3 regions of the Agrobacterium sp. 22-210-1 genome follow, and region 3 is predicted to be linked to each of the others. Evidence: predicted binding sites of a transcription regulator. Region 3 holds the regulator's gene; each other region holds the start of a gene.
The links. The regulator LexA, encoded in region 3, represses DNA repair genes until DNA is damaged. The targets are predictions, from matches to a motif close to TGTTCNNNNTGTGTTCNG.
Positions count from the first base shown of each region.

Region 1: a site for LexA is predicted at 4,213-4,230, ahead of dnaE (DNA polymerase III subunit alpha). Genes of this name have one in related genera too.
Region 2: a site for LexA is predicted at 3,767-3,784, ahead of ACQZ5F_RS01995 (putative DNA modification/repair radical SAM protein). Genes of this name have one in related genera too.

Region 1 is NZ_JBNWCI010000001.1:1,359,160-1,366,619, forward strand. It holds gene ACQZ5F_RS06815 (L,D-transpeptidase family protein) at 1-473, shown strand, start outside; gene dnaE (DNA polymerase III subunit alpha) at 497-4,000, opposite strand; gene ACQZ5F_RS06825 (ABC transporter ATP-binding protein) at 4,488-5,171, opposite strand; gene ACQZ5F_RS06830 (lipoprotein-releasing ABC transporter permease subunit) at 5,187-6,494, opposite strand; gene proS (proline--tRNA ligase) at 6,622-7,460, opposite strand, start outside.
Region 2 is NZ_JBNWCI010000001.1:395,496-402,955, forward strand. It holds gene ACQZ5F_RS01970 (LysR family transcriptional regulator VtlR) at 1-200, opposite strand, end outside; gene trxB (thioredoxin-disulfide reductase) at 225-1,199, opposite strand; gene ACQZ5F_RS01980 (Lrp/AsnC family transcriptional regulator) at 1,449-1,916, shown strand; gene ACQZ5F_RS01985 (glycosyltransferase family 4 protein) at 1,948-3,003, opposite strand; gene greA (transcription elongation factor GreA) at 3,091-3,567, opposite strand; gene ACQZ5F_RS01995 (putative DNA modification/repair radical SAM protein) at 3,790-5,022, shown strand; gene ACQZ5F_RS02000 (UdgX family uracil-DNA binding protein) at 5,022-6,473, shown strand; gene ACQZ5F_RS02005 (GGDEF domain-containing protein) at 6,621-7,460, shown strand, end outside.
Region 3 is NZ_JBNWCI010000001.1:1,255,157-1,262,616, reverse strand. It holds gene gltA (citrate synthase) at 1-351, opposite strand, end outside; gene ACQZ5F_RS06340 (ComEC/Rec2 family competence protein) at 659-3,094, shown strand; gene ACQZ5F_RS06335 (glutathione S-transferase family protein) at 3,114-3,791, opposite strand; gene lexA (transcriptional repressor LexA) at 4,204-4,926, opposite strand; gene ACQZ5F_RS06325 (VOC family protein) at 5,139-6,020, shown strand; gene kdsA (3-deoxy-8-phosphooctulonate synthase) at 6,020-6,865, shown strand; gene eno (phosphopyruvate hydratase) at 7,001-7,460, shown strand, end outside.

The DNA of each region.
Region 1 (7,460 bases), 100 kb from region 3:
GATTAAAAACCACCGGGCCGCTTCTGACCGACGCCTTCGTGACGGCGCTTTACGAATCCGCCAGCGAAAACCACCCACCGAATGGCCAGATCATGGTGCGGCAGGATTTCAAACCGCTATTTGAGGCGCCCATCGACATCAGGGATCCCGAAGTTGCGCTCGGAACCCATTTCTTCGAGGCTGTTACCTTGGATCGCGCAGCCGGAACCGCCGAGTGGAACGGCGTGACGCTCGAAAACCATCTGCCCAACGCAGCCCGAAAGCGACTTGGCATTACCATTGCCGAAGCGCCGGGCGGCTTCGATCAATTGAGTGCCGTGCTTGGCCGTCTCGACATACCGACAGACATTCGCTCCCGCATTGAACAGGAGCTTTCAACCGGCAGCTCGATCACCGTTTCCGACCTCAGTCACCAGATGGAGACAGGAACCGGGACGGATTTCATTACCGTGACGAAGGAAGGGCCGGTTTGAGGAACGCGTGAGCGTCTGAACTCTTAAACCAGTTCCACATCAACGACGCCGGGAGCGGCGCGAAGTGCTGCGGCGATTTCTGGTGAAATGCGGTATTTCTCCGTCAGTTCCACTTCGATTTCGCGGCTGCCTTCATCCTTGATGACGATGAAATAGACCGACCCGTCACCCTTGGTGTTGAGGTGGCGGGCGACGGTTTTCAGTGGGCCGGAATCGCGCACATAGACGCGCAGAGCCTTCTGCATCTGCACCGACTTCTCCTCCAGCGACTGAGCCGTCTGGATGCGCAGACCGATGCCTTCCGGACGTTCTTCCGCCTGCACGGTGATGACAAGCGATTTGCCGACCTCGAGCAGATCACGGAACTGAGCGAGCCCTTCGGAAAACAGCACCGCCTCATATTGCCCTGACGCATCCGAGAAGGTGACGATACCCATCTTGTTGCCGGTGCGGGTCTTGCGCTCCTGCTTGCCGGTGACGGTGCCAGCCAGACGCCCGGCGGTCGCACCCTGCTTCACCGCCGCCGAAAAATCCGCGAAATTCTGCACGCGCAACTTTTCCAGCACGGGGCGATAGGTGTCGAGCGGATGGGCCGTGAGGTAGAACCCGAGCACCTGATATTCACGCAACAGCTTTTCCGAGGCGAGCCACGGCTGGAAGGCCGGCAGCACCAGCTTTTCCGGGCCGTTTCCACCACCTGAACCGAACATGTCCGACTGGCCGATGGTGCGGTTGTTCTGCGCCATCTGCGCATAACCGATGATACGGTCGAGCCCGCCAATCAGTTCGGCGCGATCGCGGCCGAAACAGTCGAAGCCGCCGGCATTGATAAGACTTTCCAGAACACGCCGGTTGATCTGTTTGGGATCGATACGCAGGCAGAAATCCTCAAGGCTCGTGAACGGCTTGTCGCCGCGCACTTCGACGATATGTTCGACCGCGCCCTCGCCGACGCCCTTGATGGCGGCCAGCGAATAATAGATGCGGTTTTCACCGGTCTCGAACTGGCGGAAAGACGTCTGTACCGAAGGCGCGACGACCTCGATGCCGAGGCGGCCGGCATCCTGCCGAAAATCGTTGAGCTTTTCCGTGTTCGCCATATCGAGCGTCATGGACGCCGCCAGGAACTCCACCGGATAATGCGCCTTCATATAGGCGGTCTGGTAGGACACGATGGCGTAGGCGGCGGCGTGGCTCTTGTTGAAGCCGTAATTGGCGAACTTCGCCAGAAGGTCGAAGATGGTGTTGGCCTGCGGTTTCGACACGCCGTTCCTGATGGCGCCATCGACAAAACGCTCGCGCTGCTGGTCCATCTCCTCCTTGATCTTCTTGCCCATGGCGCGGCGCAGAAGATCGGCTTCGCCAAGCGAATAACCTGACAGGACCTGGGCGATCTGCATCACCTGTTCCTGATAGACGATAACACCCTGCGTTTCCTTCAGGAGATGGTCGATGGTCGGATGGATGGACTCCAGCTCCTCCTCGCCATGTTTGCGGGCATTATAGACCGGGATGTTTTCCATCGGGCCCGGACGATAAAGCGCCACCAGCGCGATGATATCCTCGATGCAGTCCGGGCGCATGCCGATCAGCGCCTTGCGCATGCCCGCACTTTCCACCTGGAACACGCCGATGGTCTCGCCGCGCGACAACATCTCGTAGGTTTTCGTGTCCTCCAGCGGAATGGCGGCAAGATCGACCTTGATGCCGCGCTTGGCGACGAAATCCACGGCGACCTTCAATACCGTCAGCGTCTTCAGGCCGAGGAAGTCGAATTTGACGAGACCGGCGCTTTCCACCCATTTCATGTTGAACTGGGTAACCGGCATATCGGACCGCGGATCGCGATACATCGGCACCAGCTTCGACAGCGGCCGGTCGCCGATGACGATACCGGCGGCGTGGGTGGAAGCGTGGCGATAAAGCCCCTCGATCTTCTGGGCGATATCCAGGAGGCGAGCGACGACGGGTTCCTTGTCCGCCTCTTCCTGCAGGCGCGGCTCTTCCTCGATGGCCTTTGACAGCGGTGTCGGATTGGCCGGGTTGTTGGGCACCAGCTTGCAGATCTTGTCCACCTGCCCATAGGGCATTTCCAGCACGCGGCCGACATCGCGCAACGCCGCGCGCGCCTGCAGCGAACCGAAGGTGATGATCTGCGCCACCTGTTCGCGGCCATATTTGCGCTGCACGTAGCGGATCACCTCTTCGCGCCGGTCCTGGCAGAAGTCGATATCGAAGTCAGGCATCGATACACGTTCGGGATTGAGGAATCGCTCGAACAGCAATGAGAAACGCAACGGATCGACATCGGTAATGGTCAGTGCATAAGCCACAAGCGAGCCGGCGCCCGAACCACGGCCAGGGCCGACCGGAATATCCTGCTGCTTGGCCCATTTGATGAAGTCGGCAACGATCAGGAAGTAACCGGGGAACTTCATGCGCGAGATGACGCCGAGTTCGAAATCCAGTCTCTCGCGATAATCCTGTTCCGTATAGCCGGGCGACATGCCGAGCGCGGCAAGCCGCTGATCCAGCCCCTCCACCGCCTGGCGGCGAAGCTCCTCGGTTTCGGCATGTTCCGCCGCTTCCGGGTCTTCGCTGGCGCCGGTGAAACGCGGCAGGATGGGTCCGCGCTTCTTCAGGACATAAGAGCAGCGGAGCGCAATCTCGATAGTGTTTTCCAGCGCTTCGGGAATGTCGGCAAACAGCGCCGTCATCTCCTGCCGGCTTTTCAGATAATGATCGGGGGTCAGGCGGAAGCGGCTGTCATCGGAAACGATGGCATTATGGGCCACCGCCATCAGTGCGTCATGCGCCTCATAATCGGCCTTGGAAGGGAAAAAAGCCTCGTTGGTAGCGACCAGCGGAATATCATTGTCATAAGCAAGGCCGATAATGCGTCGCTCATGGGAGCGGTCATAACCGGACTGGCGCTGCAATTCGATATAGAGCCTGTCACCGAAGAGCGACTTCAGCGCCAGCAGGCGCTCTTTGGCCTGTGCGGCATGGCCTTCCTTCAGCGCCATATCGACAGGACCGCCAGTGGCGCCCGTCAGCGCGATGAGCCCGGCATTGGAGGCTTCTTCCAGCCATGCGCGGGTAATATGCACGGAATGTCCGCCGCTACCCTCGCCTTCCAGATAGGCGCGGCTGATCAGGTCCACCAGTCGCTCGTAACCTTCGGCATTGGCGGCCAGAAGCACGATGGCGGGGAGTTTTGCAAGATGACTGTTATGATTGCGGCGGTCCTCCGCCGCATCCTGCATGTCGATCGACACCTGACAACCGATGATCGGCTGCAAACCTTCGTCGCGCGCTTTTTCGGAAAACTCCAGCGCAACGAAAAGATTGTTGGTATCGGTGATGGCAATTGCCGGCTGGCCGTCCGCGACGGCCTTGGACATGATTTTCTTGAGGGGTAACGCCCCCTCAAGCAGGGAGTAAGCGGAATGAACCCGCAGATGGACGAAACCAGGCGTTTTCAGCGTTTCGTCAGAGTTTTCTCCACGCACAACCGTATCGCCCATATCGTCGTCCTGTCATTCTGAATCGAGGGGGCGATTTTCCGATTTCCGGCGCTTAAAGTCTACAGCCTTGCGGCCTCCATACAGGCTTCTGCGCCGGTGTTTCCTTCACAGGGCAGTGAGGATCACCGAAAAGCTGGCAACAAAGACAGCGATGGAAGCGAAAGCGGCAACGTCACGGATGAAATCAGTCATTGGTCTCTCCTTACTCGTTATGTTCCAACTTTGTTCTCATTTTGTTCGATTGTCAACAGGGTTTTGCTGGTATTCCTCTTGTTAACGCCGCAGAATCAGCTGCGGTTCCGCTCGCATGATCGGCAAGCCCCTGACTCCAAAGCAAAAAAACCCGAAGGAAAAAACACCTCCGGGTTCTCAAAAATTCAACTGTGGAAGGACGAGCGGGTCTTCCCGAAGACGCAAGGGCGAAGAGACTCACCGCTTCGGAGCAGATCGCACAAGGCTTCGCGACGGTCGCCTTATGCCGTCACGATCAGAAGTCGACGATCTTGCCGTCTGCAAGCGTTACCCGTCGGTCCATGCGGGCAGCGAGGTCGTGGTTATGTGTGGCGATCATCGCCGCAAGGCCGGACTGGCGCACCAGGGCCTCCAGCGCATCGAAAACATAATGCGCGGTCTCGGGATCGAGGTTGCCGGTCGGCTCATCCGCAAGCAGCAGAAGCGGCGCATTGGCAACCGCGCGCGCGATCGCCACACGCTGCTGCTCGCCGCCGGAAAGTTCGGCCGGGCGATGTTCGCCGCGATGGCCGACGCGCATGTAATCCAGCAGGGCGCTCGCGCGCTTGCGCGCCTCAGCCTGCGTCAGACCGGCGATGAGCTGCGGCATCATTACATTTTCCACCGCCGAAAACTCCGGCAGCAGGTGATGGAACTGATAAACGAAGCCGATATCGCTGCGACGGATCGCCGTGCGGGTTTCATCCGGAAGCCCGTTGCATGGCGCGCCGTTGATGAAAACCTCACCCGCATCAGGATGTTCCAGAAGCCCCGCCAGATGAAGCAGTGTGGATTTTCCGGTACCGGAGGGGGCGACGAGCGCCACCATCTCACCGCTTCTCAATTCAAAATCGGCCTTGCGCAGAATGGAAAGCGACGTTTCACCCTGACCATAGGTCCGTTCCACGCCGGTAAGCCGCAGCACTGTTTTTTTTGCCATATTGCGAAGCGGTCCTTATTCGTAACGCAGGGCCTGCACCGGATCGAGCTTGGAGGCCCGCCATGCTGGGAAGATCGTTGCCAGGAAAGAAAGCGTCAGCGCCATGATGACGACGGTGATGGTCTCGCTCAAATCCATTTCGGCCGGCAACTGGCTGAGGAAATAAAGCTGCGGGTCAAACAGAACCGTGCCGGATATCCAGGAAAAGAACTGCCGGATGGATTCCACATTGAGGCAGACGATGACGCCCAGCGCCACCCCGGCAAAGGTGCCGACCGTGCCGATGGCCGCCCCGGTCATGAAGAAGATGCGCATGACCGCGCCGGAACTGGCCCCCATGGTGCGCAGAATGGCGATATCGCTGCCCTTGTCCTTCACCAGCATGATGAGGCCGGAAATGATGTTCAGCGCCGCCACCAGAACGATGAGCGTCAGGATCATGAACATCACGTTTCGTTCCACCTGCAGGGCGGAAAAGAAGGTCTGGTTCCGCTGTCGCCAGTCGGTGATATAAATCTGCCGTTCTGCCGCCTGCTCCACCAGCGGCCGGATGCCGTCAACGTCATCAGGGCGGCTGACATAAAGCTCGATGGATTGCACGATGCCGTCGGCATTGAAATAAAGCTGGGCTTCGGACAGCGGCATATAGATCATCGACGCATCATATTCCGACATGCCGATCTCGAAGACGCCTGAGATCTTGTAGGATTTGACGCGCGGATTGACGCCCATCGGCGTCACGTCGCCTTCCGGCGAAATGAGGGTGATGTCATCTCCCGCCGTCACGCCAAGCTGCGCCGCAAGCCTGGAGCCGACCAGAACGCCATCGCCTGCCATGAAGCCGACGAGATCGCCGGTCTTGATGTTGCTGGCGACTTCCTTGATCTTGTCGATATCCTCCTGGCGCACGCCACGCACCAGCGCGCCGGAGCCTGCGCCGCCGCGGCCGGAGGCCAAGGTCTGGCCTTCCACCAGCGGCAGGGCCATGGTGACGCCCGGCACGGCGGAAAACTTCTTCGCCAGCTCATCATAATTATTGAAGGGCTGGTCGATCGGCTGGACGATCATATGGCCGTTAATGCCGAGAATGCGCGAAATCAGCTCGGTACGGAAACCATTCATGACAGCCATGACGATGATGAGCGTTGCAACGCCCAGCATGATGCCGACAAAAGAAAAACCGGCGATGACGGAAATGAACGCTTCCTTGCGCCGCGACCGCAGATAGCGCCATGCCACCATGCGTTCGAAAGCGGAAAAAGGCCGGGCGGTCTTTTCCCGGGCGGAAGGAGCCGCACCCTTGTCAGCATCGGCTTTTGCCATGTCGTCTCCCTGATCTCAATTTGCAAGATCGGTCTTTTCCAAAGATCGGTCCCAATCGTAGCGGCGCCTGCGCCATAAAACCGGAGCGGTCTTCGCATGAAGGCCGCTCCCATCTTTCCGTTCGCGCTTAGCCAAGCGCCTTGTTCATTGCCGCCTCGATTGTGACGGTTTCACGTTCGCCGGTCTTGCGGTCCTTCACTTCGACTTCGCCGTTCGCAACAGAACGCGGGCCGACGATGATCTGCATCGGCACACCGATCAGATCGGCGGTGGCGAATTTCTGGCCCGCGCGGTCGTCGGTATCGTCGTAAAGAACATCCTTGCCGGCGTTGGAGAGCTGATAATACAGCTTTTCGCAAGCCGCATCACAGGCCGCATCGCCAGCCTTCATGTTGATAATGACAACATCAAAAGGCGCGACCGAGGCCGGCCAGATGATTCCGTTCTCATCATGCGATGCTTCAATGATGGCGGGAACAAGGCGTGTCGGGCCAATGCCATAGGAACCCATGTGGACAGGGTGTTCCTTGCCGTCCTTGCCCTGCACTTTCGCGCCCATCGGCTCGGAATATTTGGTGCCGAAATAGAAGATGTGGCCAACTTCGATACCGCGTGCGGAAAGACGCTCACCATCGGGAATGGCATCATAGGCTGCTTCGTCATGCATTTCGGAGGTGGCGGCATAATCGGCCGTCCACTCGTCGAATACACCCTGAAGGGCTGCGACATCGTCGAAATCGGTATTTTCAGCCGGAATGGCACGGTCGAGGAAGCTCTTGTGGCAGAAGACCTCGGATTCGCCGGTATCGGCCAGAATGATAAATTCGTGGCTGTGATTGCCGCCGATCGGGCCGGTATCGGCGCGCATGGGAATGGCGCGCAGGCCAAGGCGCTCGAAGGTGCGCAGGTAAGCCACGAACATCTTGTTGTAGGAGTGGATCGCGTCTTCCTTGGTCAAGTCGAAGG
Region 2 (7,460 bases), 860 kb from region 3:
TACAGCAGCTCGCCCTGTTCGGTGAGGATCAGGCCGCGAGCGTGACGATGGAACAGCTTGACGCCGACATCCTGCTCCAGTGCGCTGACCTGACGGCTGATGGCCGACTGGGACAAATGCAGCTTGTCGGCAGCATGGGTGAAAGACCCTGCTTCGGCTGCGGCATGAAAAATGCGCAGTTTATCCCAGTCCAATGGCATTGCCATGCCTATCCTGCCTTTCGGTTATTCCGCTGCAACCGCAAGCGGTTGTTGCGCCGTGAGATAGCGTTCTGCTTCGAGGGCGGCCATGCAGCCCATGCCGGCGGCGGTGATCGCCTGGCGGTAAATGTCGTCGGTGACGTCACCGGCCGCGAAGATACCTTCAACGTCGGTTGCCGTAGAATCGGGAGCGGTCCACATGTAGCCGTTGTCTTTCAGCTTCACCTTGCCCTTGAACAGTTCAACCGCAGGCGCATGGCCGATGGCGACGAAGACACCATCGATGGGCGTGTCGCTGATGACGCCGGTTTTGGTGTCACGCAGACGCACACCCGAGACGGAGGGTGGCATGGGTGGCTTGGCCGGAGCGCCGGTGATTTCGGCAATTTCCGTGTTCCACAGGATCTTGACGTTTTCCTTGGCGAACAGCCGTTCCTGCAGGATCTTTTCCGAACGGAAGCTGTCGCGGCGATGCACGACGGTGACCGATTTGGCGATATGGGCGAGATAGAGCGCTTCTTCCACGGCGGAATTGCCGCCGCCGACCACGATCACATCCTTGTTGCGATAGAAGAAACCGTCGCAGGTGGCGCAGGCGGAAACACCGAAGCCCTGAAAATGCTGCTCGCTCTCGATGCCGAGCCATTTGGCCTTGGCGCCGGTGGCGATGATCAGGGTATCGGCGGTCCAGACCTGACCGGAATCGGTCTTGACCACAAATGGCCGGGTCGTGGTATCAACTTCGGTGACGAGGTCGCTGACGATTTCCGCACCCACATGGGTTGCCTGTTTCAGCATCTGGTCCATCAGCCATGGGCCCTGGATCGGATCGGCAAAGCCCGGATAGTTCTCCACATCGGTGGTGATCATCAATTGCCCGCCCTGTTCCATGCCGGCAATCAGCACAGGTTTCAGCATTGCGCGGGCCGCGTAGATCGCCGCGGTATAGCCGGCGGGACCGGAGCCGATGATCAATACCTTCGTGTGGCGGGCAGACATGGGAACATTCCTTCTCAATAGCAGGGTCTTCGCTCAAGGCCTTCCAGCCGCAGGACGGCGGACGGGCCGCAACCCCTTCGTTGGCAGGTATTTAAGGTTGTCTAGTGTCTTTATTCAAGGGCAGCCTTGCGTTACCAACAAGGCAGTTGTGGATGCACGCGCAATTTTGTGACCGGCCGGCGGCATATTGTTGCGAATCCCGTGCCGAATAGTACAAGGAACTTCTACGGCTTAACGAGGAACTTCTCCGTGACCAGCGTCGAACTCGATGCCATCGATCTGAAAATCCTGCGCGAATTGCAGCGCGACGGGCGCATGACCAATGTGGAACTGGCCGAAAGGGTCGGTATTTCGGCACCGCCATGCCTCCGGCGCGTCCGCAAGCTTGAGGAAGCTGATGTGATCGAGGGTTATCACGCCATGTTGAACGCGCCGAAGCTCGGTTTCGATCTCGTTGCCTTCTGCATGGTCGGCCTCAAGCGGCAGTCGGACAGCAACCTGAAGGCCTTCGCGGCGGCGACGGGCGGATGGTCGCTGGTGCGGCAGGCATGGATGGTGTCAGGCGAAAGCGATTTCCTGCTGCATTGCGTCGCCAGAAACCTCACCGAGTTTCAGGATTTCGTCATCGAGGTTCTGACGGCGGACGAAAATGTCGATACGGTGCGCACCATGCTCACCATCCGCCAGGTCAAGCGCGTCGGTCTCGTGGAAATCTGAACGGCGGGCTTTGCAGCTGCTTTGCCGAGCGTTATCCGCGCCGTAGCGCGTCATAAACCGCACCGAGACTTGTCGCCTCTTTTTCCAGCGGGAATGTGGTGCGCACATGCGCAAGCCCGGCGAGCGCATGGCTCTTGGCCAGAGCAGGGTCCGCAAGATAGGGCTTTATCGCATCCCTGAGCGATGCATAGTCCCCGGCCTCGACGACCATGCCGGTCTCGCCCTTGACGGTCATTTCTTCATAGGCGCCGGCATTGCTGGTAACGACCGCCGTCTGCGAGGCCATGGCCTCCAGTGGCGTCAAGCCGAAACCCTCATTGCGTGACGGCGCGACATAGAGCGTCAGTCGCCGATACCAGGGCTTGATGTCATCGACTTCGCCCTGAAACACGATGCGGTCGGAAAGGCCGGCTGTGGCAACATCGGCTTTCAGCGTATCGCCAAAGGCCTTGTGTTCCGCCGTCACGCGGCCGGAAACCACGGCTGTCCATTCCGGATAGTGTGGCAGAAGCTCGATCATGGCGCGCACGAAGAGGTCGGTGCCCTTCTGGTGGCGCACCCGCCCGAAACAGCCGATCAGATATTGCCCCGGCAGGCCGGTTGACGCGATGGTATCCTCGGCGCCCGTCGCCGGGTGAAACAGCTCGGTATCGACGCCGTGCATGACGACCCTGTGGGGAACTTCCAGAAACGCGCCGGAACGGCCGTTTGTCGCAACGACCGCATCCATCTTCGAAATCAGAAAGCGGGTATAGGCGGAATGCCGCCTCTGTGCGGCCGAGGTGAAGAGCAGCTTTACCTTCATGCGCAGTACATCACGCATGAAAATGCCCGGCAGCATTTCAAGATTGCGGCGGGCGTGCCAGATGCGGGGGGCGCCGAATGGCCCGTTTTGCCAGAGACGCCACAGATCGCGGAAGCGCACATGCGGCAGATGTGGTGGCAGGCCGGGGCCGATGACGGCCACTTTCTGTCCCAGCCGGTTCTGCACCGGAATGAGCTGAACGATGGTGGAGGTGACGCCGGAGAGCCTGCGCTTGAAGTTCGGCGCAAGCACCTGCACATCTTTCAGACTGACGTGGGACAAGATGGGCTTCCGTCTCTGCGGCTGGTTTGGCGGTTTGATACGTCAGAAAGCAATGCGCCCGCGAGGGGCGCATTGCGGTGAGGCTCATCAGCCCCACTGTACCGCGAGGATTTCGTAACCCTTGGCGCCGCCCGGGGCGTTGACTTCGATGCTGTCGCCAACTTCCTTGCCGATCAAGGCACGGGCGATGGGCGAAGAGATGGAAATGCGGCCTGCCTTCACATCGGCTTCCTGGTCGCCGACGATCTGGTAGGTCTTTTCCTCGTCGCTGTCCTCATCGACCAGCTTGACGGTGGCGCCGAACTTGATCTTGGAACCGGACATCTTGGAAAGGTCGATGACCTCCGCGCGCGCGGTCAGGTCTTCCAGTTCGGTGATGCGGCCTTCATTATGGCTCTGGGCTTCCTTGGCAGCGTGGTATTCGGCATTTTCCGAAAGGTCGCCATGGGCGCGCGCTTCCGCAATTGCCTCGATGATACGGGGACGTTCCTCCTGCTGGCGAAAGCGCAGCTCCTCCTGCAGCTTGACGAATCCACCCTGAGTCATCGGCACTTTTTCTACCATTTTTTTATCCTTCGCAGTCCTGTCGCTTTTACTTGCAGACACAAAAAGAAACAGGTTCCGGAGAGGAACTCCGGAACCATGCCAAAATCATAACTAAGCCGACTATATCAGAAGACGACAGCGAAATGCCAGCAAATTTGAGGCGGTCAATTTTATACGTCCATTCATGGAGTTAAGCGGCATGATTGACATTTTTCAATAGAACATATAGTGAACATAATTATGAAGAAGTCAATCAGGCAACGTCTGGCCATTCTCTCCGATGCGGCGAAATATGACGCATCCTGCGCCTCCAGCGGCACGACGAAACGCAGCTCCGCTGCGTCTGGCGGGCTGGGTTCAACGGAGGGGTCGGGTATCTGCCATGCTTATGCGCCGGACGGGCGCTGCATTTCGCTCCTGAAAATCCTGCTCACCAATTTTTGCATCTATGACTGCGCCTATTGCATCAACCGCTCCTCCAGCAATGTGGAGCGCGCGCGGTTTACTGCCGAAGAGGTGGTGTGGCTGACGCTGGAGTTCTATCGACGCAACTATATTGAGGGGCTCTTTCTGTCTTCCGGCATTATCCGCTCCTCGGATCATACGATGGAGGAGATGGTGCGCGTGGCGCGGGAGCTGCGCGTTACCCATGGATTTCGTGGTTATATCCATTTGAAATCGATCCCTGAAGCATCGCCGAAGCTCATAGAGGAGGCGGGGCTTTATGCGGACCGCCTGTCGATCAATATCGAGTTGCCGACCGATAGCGGTATTGGTCGTTTCGCGCCGGAAAAGCAGCCCGCCAATATTCGCCGCTCCATGGCCGATATCCGCCTGAAGATCGAGGAGGCGGGCGAGCCGACGGCGCGGACGCGTCGGACCAAGCGCTTCGCGCCCGCCGGACAGAGCACACAGATGATCGTGGGTGCTGACGGTGCCGATGACAGCACCATCCTCTCCACCAGCGCCAGGCTCTATGGCAGTTATGGTCTGCGGCGCGTCTATTATTCGGCCTTCAGCCCCATTCCGGATTCTTCGAAAAACCTGCCGCTGATCAAGCCGCCTTTGATGCGTGAGCACAGGCTTTATCAGGCCGACTGGCTTTATCGGTTTTACGGTTTTGACATCGGCGAGATAACCGCGATTGGTGGCGATGGCATGCTGGATCTCGATATCGATCCGAAGCTGGCATGGGCGCTCAAAAATCGCGACCGTTTTCCGGTGGATGTGAATGTCGCGGATCGGGAAATGCTGCTGCGAGTGCCGGGTTTCGGCACCAAGACGGTCGCTTCCATTCTCTCGTCGCGACGGTTTCGGCGGGTACGGCTGGAGGATATTGCCCGCTTTGGGGTGTCCCTGAAAAAAGTGAAGGCCTTTATCGTTGCGGACGGCTGGACGCCGGGCAAACTGACTGAACGGCCGGATCTGCGGGCAATGTTTGCGCCGCAGCCCGAACAATTGTCGCTGTTGTGATGTACGGCCCGGTTCTGGAAGGGCGGGGCGATCTCGGCGAGTGGCGTGACGCGGCTCGGATGGCGCTCGCCGCCAATATACCACCGGAAGCGATTGACTGGCGGCTGTGGGATGACGAAGCGGGGCTGCTGGATTTTGCCGGTGAGCCGTTGCCGACACCCAGGGTCGGGGAAGCACAGGTTTCCGTTCCGTCCGCCTTCGTGGCGCTGGCGCAGGCGGTGATCTGTCACAGCGATAAGGGCCGTTTTGCGTTACTATACCGGCTGTTATGGCGGCTTAGGCAGGATCGCGCCCTGCTGCAGTTCAAGTCCGATCCGGATGTTTCACAAGCGCGACTGCTCGAAAAATCCGTCCGCCGTGACTGTCACAAGATGACGGCCTTCGTTCGTTTCAAGGAGTTACCATTACCGCAGGGGCAGGGTGGGCGACGGCGCTTCGTCGCCTGGTTTGAGCCGGATCATTTCATTGTCGAGCGCGAGGCGCCGTTTTTCCAGCGGCGGTTCACTGACATGGACTGGCTGATCGCGACGCCGAAAGGGTCTGCGCGATGGGATGGAAGCGTGTTGCAGACGTCGCGAGAGGCCGCCGCTCAACCCGACCTGAAAGATGAAACGGACGATCTCTGGCGGACCTATTATGCCAATATTTTCAATCCGGCCCGCTTGAAGATCAAGGCGATGACGGCGGAGATGCCAAAAAAATACTGGAAGAACCTGCCGGAAGCGGATCTCATTCCCGGCCTCATTCTGGGCGCGGAGGCGCGGGTGCTCGATATGGCGGCCAAGGCGGCAAGCCAGCCGCAGCCGTTTCACCACCGCCTGCAGGCTGTTGCCGCCGCGGCGCGGAAGGAGGCCCCGCAGGAACTGGAAGATTCGCTTGGGTCCCTGAGGCGGCAGGCAGGCCAATGCACCCGATGTCCGCTGCATTGCAAGGCGACACAAACTGTTTTTGGCGAGGGGCCGGAAAATGCGGATGTCATGATCGTCGGCGAACAGCCGGGCGATCACGAAGATCTTGCCGGAAAACCTTTCCTCGGTCCTGCTGGTCAGCTGTTTGATCGAACGCTGGGCGAGATTGGCGTGGACCGCAGGCGGCTTTACGTCACCAATGCCGTCAAGCATTTCAAATATGAAACACGCGGCAAGCGGCGTATTCACCAGCGGCCGGATGCGGGTGAGGTTCAGCAATGCCGCTGGTGGCTGAACCAGGAAATTGCACTGGTGCAGCCGAAGCTCATCGTCGCCATGGGCGCTACGGCGCTTTATGCCCTGACCGGTGGCAAGGAGAAAGTCACCGAAGTTAGGAGCGGCCCTCTTCCCATGCAGGAAGGGCGGACGCTTTTTGTCACGGTGCATCCATCCTATCTGCTGCGTCTGCCGGATGCGCGGGCGAGAGAGGCGGAAACTCTGCTCTTCAAAAAGGACATGGAGTTTCTAAGATTATTCGAATAAATTGTTTTATTGATCTATTTATATATAAAAATGTATTTTAGTTTTTATGAATATAACTTACGTTTTTTGATTCGGTATTTTTATTAAAATTTTATACTTATCGATGATAATTGAATCGGTCTTATTTATTTATTGCGTGGACATATTATGTTGGGTGAACTCGACCTCACGACAGTCATATTGATGCAGAAGTGCTCTTATATTGTAGGATTGTTGAGTTTCATCTATCTAAAGTTGTCGAATCGTGGATTGCGTGGCCCGGTTGCTCTTGCTGCCGGCTTTGCAGCCATGACAATTGGTTCCACACTCGCCGGTTACGGCGAATGGGGGATAATGTCACCGGCTTTATGGCGGCTCGGCAGTGTCGTTTTCGGCATTGTCGGTTATGCGCTGATCTGGCTCGGTCTGAAAGTTCTGAGCGACGGACGCCCTGTGGGCCGCCGGACGGTGGTCGCCCTCTGTCTTGTCGCGCTGCTGGCGATTGTCGTCGCGCTGCAAGTGGCTGAAAACAATGCGTATCGCGCGGCTTTGTTCAATGGCTGCGCGGCTCTCGCCTATCTTGCGGGCGCGGTTGGGCTTTTCGCAAGGTGGCGCAAGGAGCGGCTTCTCTCCCGTCTGGCGCTTGGCGCAATCGCCGGGATTTCCGGTCTGATTTCGCTCTCCGTGGTGAAGAGCATATTTTTCCCGGACTATGCCACCATCAATCTGGTCAATGCGTTTTTCTTCATCATCATGTTGAATTTCGCCATCGCGCTGTTCGTGATGATGCTGGTGGCCGAGCGGTCCGAACGGAAATTGCTGGTTCTTGCCAATACCGACCCGCTGACCGGCGTCAAGAACCGCCGGTTCTTTTTCCAGGCGATGCCTGCGGCGCCCGATCCTGCCGATGCGGCCATGCTGCTGGATATCGATCACTTCAAATCGATCAACGACCGTTTTGGCCATGCCGTCGGTGACAGCGTCCTTCAGGAAGTGGCAAAACGCATC
Region 3 (7,460 bases):
CTGCTCATGCACCATGGTGTGGCGCGTAACGCGGGTGTCGAAGTCCTTCTTCTGCGCAGCCGTCGGCAGTTCGCCGTAAAGCAGCAGATAGCAGGTTTCCAGGAAGTCGCCCTGTTCGGCAAGCTGCTCGATCGGGAAGCCGCGGTGAAGGAGAACACCTTCGTCACCATCGATATAAGTGATCTTGGATTCGCAGGAGGCCGTCGACGTGAAACCCGGGTCGTAAGTGAAGGAGCCCGTGTGCTTGTAGAGCGTGGCGATATCGACGACGCTTGGTCCAATCGTGCCTTCCCTGACCGGGAGTTCCACCTGCTTTTCGCCAAGTGTCACTGTAGCGCTTTTTTCCGTCATACTGATCCTCCGAGAACATGCGGGTGGAGGCGTTGAGACACGCCTCGCGGTTAAGCGTCTACCGATTAGCTATATGATCCTTGCGCCGATGCCAAGCTATTCGAAGGTCAAATTGTGCATTGCGGCAAACGCAATTACGTTGCTTGCGGCTTTATCGGCCATGGCAATTCAATCTCGGTCAACGCAACATTAAAGGAAAGGATTGCAATCCTTCCCGCTGCCCTGCAAACCTGTTTCCGGTGCGGCAGGGGCGCGGCGCGGATTGCTTGGTCAAGGGGAAAAAAAGCATTTCGGATATGCCGAAACGTTGCAGGGTGGCTTGCCCGGCGCGCATGAAATCCTGTTTCCCGTTCACCGCGCCGGCGATGTTGTGGCTTATGATTTGCCCACCCTTGCTGTAAGGCGGAATCTCAAGGCAGTCATCGCCGGAAAGGTTGCCGACTGCGTCGCCGAAGAGCGCGCATTCGGCCATGATTTCCTTTTTGTTCCCGTCCTTATCGGCTGCGGCGCGATCCTGTGGTTTTCCCTTGATGTCACGCCGTCCTTGCCCGCTCTCGCAATCATATTCCTGCTTGCCGCCGGTCTGGCGCTGCTTACCCGGTATAATAACGGCCTGTCGGCGGCGGCCTGCGGCGCTGCCGCTTTTCTTCTGCTGGGCATGCTTCTGGCAGATATTGAAACCCGGCGAGCGGGAACAGTGGTGCTGGATACCCCGGTTACAACCACCATCACCGGCACGGTGGTTCGCCGGGAGGTGGATGCGCGCGGCTCCTGGCGATATGTTATTCAGCTGGCTGCGACGGAAGCACCGGCATTGTCGCGCCCGCCGACGAGAATTTCGCTGCTTTCCCGTGGCGGAGGTGAGCCGGTCGCACTTGGCGCGACCATTCAAGGCAAAGCCCGGCTGTCGCCACCTTCCGGTCCAGCCTTGCCGGGTCTGAACGACTTTGCCTTCGCTTCCTATTTCAAAGGCATAGGTGCGACCGGATTTTTCTACAAGCCGCCGCAGGCGCTGATATCACCAAAGGGAGACATGAAAGGCGAAACGCGTTGGCTGGAATGGGCGGATATGCGGCTTTATGGCCTGCGCAGCGCAATTGCAGAGCGCATCCGCAACACCATTGGCGGTGACGCCGGAGCCTTCGCCGCCTCCATTGTCACCGATGAGAGACAGGCGATCTCGGCACCCACGATGGAAGCATTGAGGCTTTCCGGCCTTGCCCATATCGTCGCCATATCCGGGCTGAACATGGCGCTCGCCGCAGGCATATTCTTTGTGGGGTTGAGGCTGACCTTCAGCCTGTTTCCTGCCTTTGCTCAGCGCTGGCCCGTCAAGAAGATTTCGGCTTTCGCGGCGCTCTTGATGACGCTCGCCTATTACCTGATTTCCGGTTTCGCCGTCTCCGCTGAGCGTGCTTGGCTGATGATGTCGGTGATGCTGATCGCGGTCCTTTTTGATCAGCCGTCGCTCAGCCTCCGCAATGTGGCTATTTCGGCTCTCATCATCCTCGGCTTTTCGCCTTCGGAAATCATGGGGCCGAGTTTCCAGATGTCGTTTGCCGCGACCATCGCGCTCGTATCCACCTATGCCTGGTGGGGCCGCCGGCGCAGCGATCACGAGCGACTGTTGATCGGACGCAGACCGGTGTGGATGACGGCGGCGCAAATGGCAGGCACTGTCATTGGCGGCGTCATCACCACATCGTTGATTGGCGGACTTTCGACGGCGATCTATTCGGCAGAGCATTTTCACCGTGTCACCACCTATGGACTTTTCGCCAATCTGGCCGCCATGCCGCTGATGTCGCTGATCGTCATGCCCTTTGGCCTGCTCGCCATGCTGCTGATGCCGTTCGGGTTGGATGCGCCATTCCTGAAGATCATGGGCTATGGCATGGCGCTCGTCATCGAAGTCGCCAATGAAGTGGCGTCCTGGGGCGGCAGCGCGGCGACGGGGCGGCCACATGAGTGGTTCATTGGCCTCGGCTCCGCTGGCTTTCTGCTGCTGACCTTGCTGCGCAGCCGGCTTGCATTGCTCGGTATTCCGCTTCTTGTCTCCGCCTTCGGCCTGTCGGCGGCCGTGGCCTATCGCGATGTCCCGGATTTGCTCATTCACGAGGAGGGTGAGTTGGTGGCGCTGCTGGAAGAGGGGAAGGTCTATACGACAAAAACGCGACCGCAGGGCTTCGTATACGACCAGTGGCAAAGAGCACTCCTGTTGCCGGAACAGCCTGTGCCACCGGTCATTCTTAAAGCGCATGCCGCAGTAACCAGTGTAGGCTTGACCGCAAAATCAAAACTTACGCCGGAGGAGATGAGGGCGGTGATGCGGCAGATGACGGCAGCGCTGAAAGATGCGCAACCCGGCGTCTTCACCTGCAGCAAAGGCATATGGTGCGTGGCGCGCGCCAGGAGCGGGGAGTGGATCGTCGTTCTGGAAGATGGCCGGTTTGCCGGAAAAGCCTGCGATATCGCCGATATTGTCGTCGTTTCCCGCAGGACCTCGTTTTCAAAATGCCGCTCAGGAGCGCTGTTGCTGAACCGCGATACTTTGCGGCGTACAGGTTCGGTAGAAATAAACTTTGCCGGCAGCGATCAGTCTGCGGTCGTCGGACGACTACGCGCAGCGATTGCCGGGGCGAACAGGCCATGGAGCGAGCACCGCTACTACGACTGGAAAAGCGACCGCTTCGAATACGAGGTGCCGGAACCGGTCAGGCAGTTGCTGACGGCATCGCAATAAACGCCGTCAGCAGTGATATTCAGACCTTCACGCGCAGATCGTCAGTCAATGCGCCAATGCCGCTGATTTCCTGTTCATGCGCCGCATCGCGCCAGATCTCCTTCAATCCGGCCTCATACCACTCACGCATGGCGGGCAGGGTGAGCAGCCGATCGCAATAGACTTTTGCCGCAGGTGAAAGATCGGCGCCATAGGTCTGGAAACGGAACGCCACCGGGCAGAAAAAAGCATCGACCGCCGTGAATTTCTGACCGGCAAGATAGGGACCGCCGAATTTTGTCAGACCTTCGCTCCATAGCGCATCGATGCGCTTTATGTCTGCCGCAAGCCCGGCATCGCCACCCTTCGGCTTGACCCGAATACCGACAGACATGGGATAAAGATTGCGCAGTGAGGAAAAGCCGGCATGCATTTCGCTCGCCGCCGAACGCGACCATGCCCGCGCCTGCTTGTCGCTCGCCCAGACGCCCTGGTGCCGTTCTGCGAGATATTCGGCGATCGACAGCGTTTCCCATATCGTCACGCCATCATCGACAAGGCAGGGCACCTTGCCGGTCGGCGAGAAGCTGGAAAAGGCGACGCCTTCGCCAAACGGAACAAGTTTCTCATCAAAGGCGATACCGAGCGTGCGCATCAACACCCACGGCCGCAGCGACCATGAGGAGTAGTTCTTGTTGGCGATATATAGATCGTACATGGCTTATCTCCCGGATATGACGCGCATTTCTATACCTGTCGGGGCATGATGGAATACCGAAAATAATCCATGGCACCCATAAGTCGCGTTGATGAATGACGGGGGCTTTGCACCGAGTATCACCATTCGATGGCAGCGCCAGGCCAGCCGCATCCCCCAGTGTAAACGAACTCACGCAACCAGACGTCCACGGCATATGACGCAGCGGCGACAACAGGCCGGGGGCAAGGCCGTAACAACGATATCCATATGAAACTGGAACTGATCTTTACCAGACAGAATCTGTATGTGTGTGGGAAGCATAAGATTGCCCGACACTCGCATGGTCAGCCGAATTCCGGAATTGCCGTCATCTTCGACAGGAGCCGTCTCATGACGACGCCTGTCTTGAGAGGATCACGGTTAAATCAGATCAATGGTAACGGCGTATAAGTCCGACCAGTTTGCCCTGAATTTTTACCCGATCAGGCCCGAAGATACGGGTTTCATAAGCGGGGTTGGCCGCTTCCAGCGCGATGGAAGCGCCCTTGCGGCGGAAACGCTTCAGCGTCGCTTCCTCGTCATCCACCAGTGCCACGACGATATCGCCCGGATTGGCGGTATTGCTGTTGCGGATGATGACGGTATCGCCGTCGAAAATCCCGGCCTCGATCATCGAATCGCCCTTAACTTCGAGCGCGTAATGTTCACCCGAACCCAGCATGTCGACCGGCACGGCAACATCATGCGTATTGTTCTGAATGGCGGAAATCGGCACGCCGGCGGCGATGCGACCCATGACCGGAACGGTGACCGCGCCGCCGAGATCGTTGGCGGGCGCCTTGGGTGCCGGTGCGGGTTCTGGCGCCTTCGGCTTTCCGAGGCTGCCTTCGATGACGCTTGGCGAAAAGCCGCGCTGCGGCCTCGCGCCCGGCGCATAGGCCTCCGGCAGCTTGATGACTTCCAGCGCCCGCGCCCTGTTAGGTAGCCGGCGAATAAAGCCGCGCTCTTCGAGGGCGGTAATCAGCCGGTGGATGCCGGATTTGGAAGCAAGATCGAGTGCGTCCTTCATTTCATCGAAGGAGGGCGGCACGCCGGACTCTTTCATTCGTTCATGAATGAAGAGAAGCAATTCCTGCTGTTTGCGCGTGAGCATGAGGAAAACACCCTTGAGAATCGTCGTTGAAGTCGCGAAACAAATACAGAACGAACACTATATGTTCCATATGTGTTCCGCAATCCCCTAAAATTTCGTGAAGCTGCTATCTGTTGTTTTGATGATTTGCCTGAAAGCACGAAATTGTGCTTTTCTGCCTTCCTAACTGTTCCGGCATGGCCATGCCGCATGCGACAGCAGGAAGCAGGGAAATGACGAAACCGTACCGCATCGACCATCTCGTACTGCCTGTCGAGCACATCGACGTCGCAGAAAATCGCCTTGGAAACCTGGGATTTACAGTAGCGCCAGCGGCTCTTCACCCGTTTGGCACGCAGAATGCCTGCGTTTTTTTCGCCGACGGCACGTATCTGGAGCCTCTCGTGATTGCTGATCCGGCTAAATATAATGCCTCGATTGGCCGGAAAGATGTGTTTACCGGGCGGGATCAGGCCTTCCGGAAACATGCCGGAGGGGAGGGATTTTCCGCACTGGTCGCTGCAACGCAGGACGCTCTTGGCGATCATGACCGATTCGTAGCCTCAGGCCTCTCGGCCGGAAATGTCTTTGAATTTTCGCGGCCAGTCAAAATGCCGGATGGTTCGCAGAGCGAGGCGGCTTTTCGGCTGGCTTTTGCAGCCAGTGGTTCCTCGGCGGATTTCTTTCTGTTCAGCTGTCAGCGGTTGCAGGCCTTGCCAGGCGACCGCGCGGCGCTGGAACGCCATGCCAACGGCGTTTCCGGCCTCAACGAGATCGTGCTGTTTTCCGGTGGTGATGCGAATGCCGTGCAGCTGATCGAAACTGTGTTTGGCTGCGACGGAAAGGTGTCTCCGAATGGTGATGTGGTTTTCGCAACCGGCAATGCCCGGATAAGATTGACGCGGAAGCCGGTCTTTGACGGACTGGCCTTTAGTGTTCCCGAGGAGGGCGGTGGCGGATTGCGCGGCGCAGGCATCGTCTTTTCCGTTCGCGATCTTGCCGTGACACAGGCGGCACTTGCTGCTAATGGCGTGTCCAGCGCAGAAGCGGGCGGCCGGCTGGTGGTGCCCGCAGCGCCCGGTCAGGGTGTTGCCTTCGCCTTCGAGGAAAAATAATGAGCGTTACGAACAATCTCAAAGTCACCGCCGGCGATGGCGCCAGCAAGGTTTCCTTTTCCAATACCGAGCGTTTTTCGCTGATTGCCGGCCCCTGCCAGATGGAAAGCCGTGAACATGCCTTCATGATTGCGGGTGTGCTGAAGGAGCTTTGCGACAAGCTTGGAATTGGCCTCGTTTACAAATCCTCCTTCGACAAGGCGAACCGCACCTCGCTTTCCGGCAAGCGCGGCATAGGCCTTGACAGTGCGATGCAGGTTTTCGCCGATCTCAAGAAGGAATACGGTTTTCCTGTTCTGACCGACATTCACACCGAGGAACAATGCGCCATCGTGTCCGAGGTGGTGGATGTGCTGCAGATTCCGGCATTCCTCAGTCGCCAGACCGATCTTCTCGTCGCCGCCGCGAAAACCGGCCGCGTCATCAACGTCAAGAAGGGCCAGTTTCTGGCGCCCTGGGACATGAGGAACGTGCTGGCCAAGCTGAATGAAAGCGGCAACCCGAATGTGCTTTTATGCGAGCGCGGTGCGTCCTTCGGTTACAACACGCTGGTCTCCGACATGCGCTCGCTGCCGATCATGGCCTCGCTCGGCGCGCCTGTTGTCTTTGACGCCACCCATTCCGTGCAGCAGCCGGGCGGGCAGGGCGGCTCCACCGGCGGCCAGCGCGAATTCGTCGAGACGCTTTCGCGAGCGGCGGTGGCGGTTGGTGTCGCCGGCCTCTTCATCGAGACCCATGAGGACCCGGACAATGCGCCTTCCGACGGCCCCAACATGGTGCATCTGAAGGACATGCCGAAACTGCTGGAAAAGCTTCTGGCCTTCGACGCCATCACGAAAGCGTAAGAAACGGGTGCTACTCGTGCCAATCGATTTTAATGGCGGGCGCTCTGTTTCTGCCGCCCGCCGTCATTGTAATTTCTTCGCCATCGTCTAAGACAGGCGACGGAAAATATCTGTTCCATTCCCAAGGGAGAGACCATGACTGCCATTACCGATATCATCGCGCGCGAAATTCTCGACAGCCGCGGCAACCCGACCGTTGAAGTCGATGTTTACCTCGAAGACGGCTCCATGGGCCGTGCGGCCGTTCCCTCCGGCGCCTCGACAGGCGCACATGAGGCGGTTGAGCTGCGCGATGGCGGCAAGCGTTATCTCGGCAAGGGCGTGGAAAAGGCGGTTGAAGCCGTCAATACGGAAATCTTCGACGCTATCGGCGGTTTCGACGCTGAAAACCAGATCCAGATCGACCAGACGATGATCGCGCTTGACGGTACGCCGAACAAGTCGCGCATCGGCGCCAACGCCATCCTCGGTGTGTCTCTCGCGGTCGCCAAGGCTGCTGCCGAAGCCTCCGGCCTGCCGCTTTACCGTTATGTCGGTGGCCCGAACGCGCATCTGCTGCCGGTTCCGATGATGAACATCATCAATGGCGGCGCAC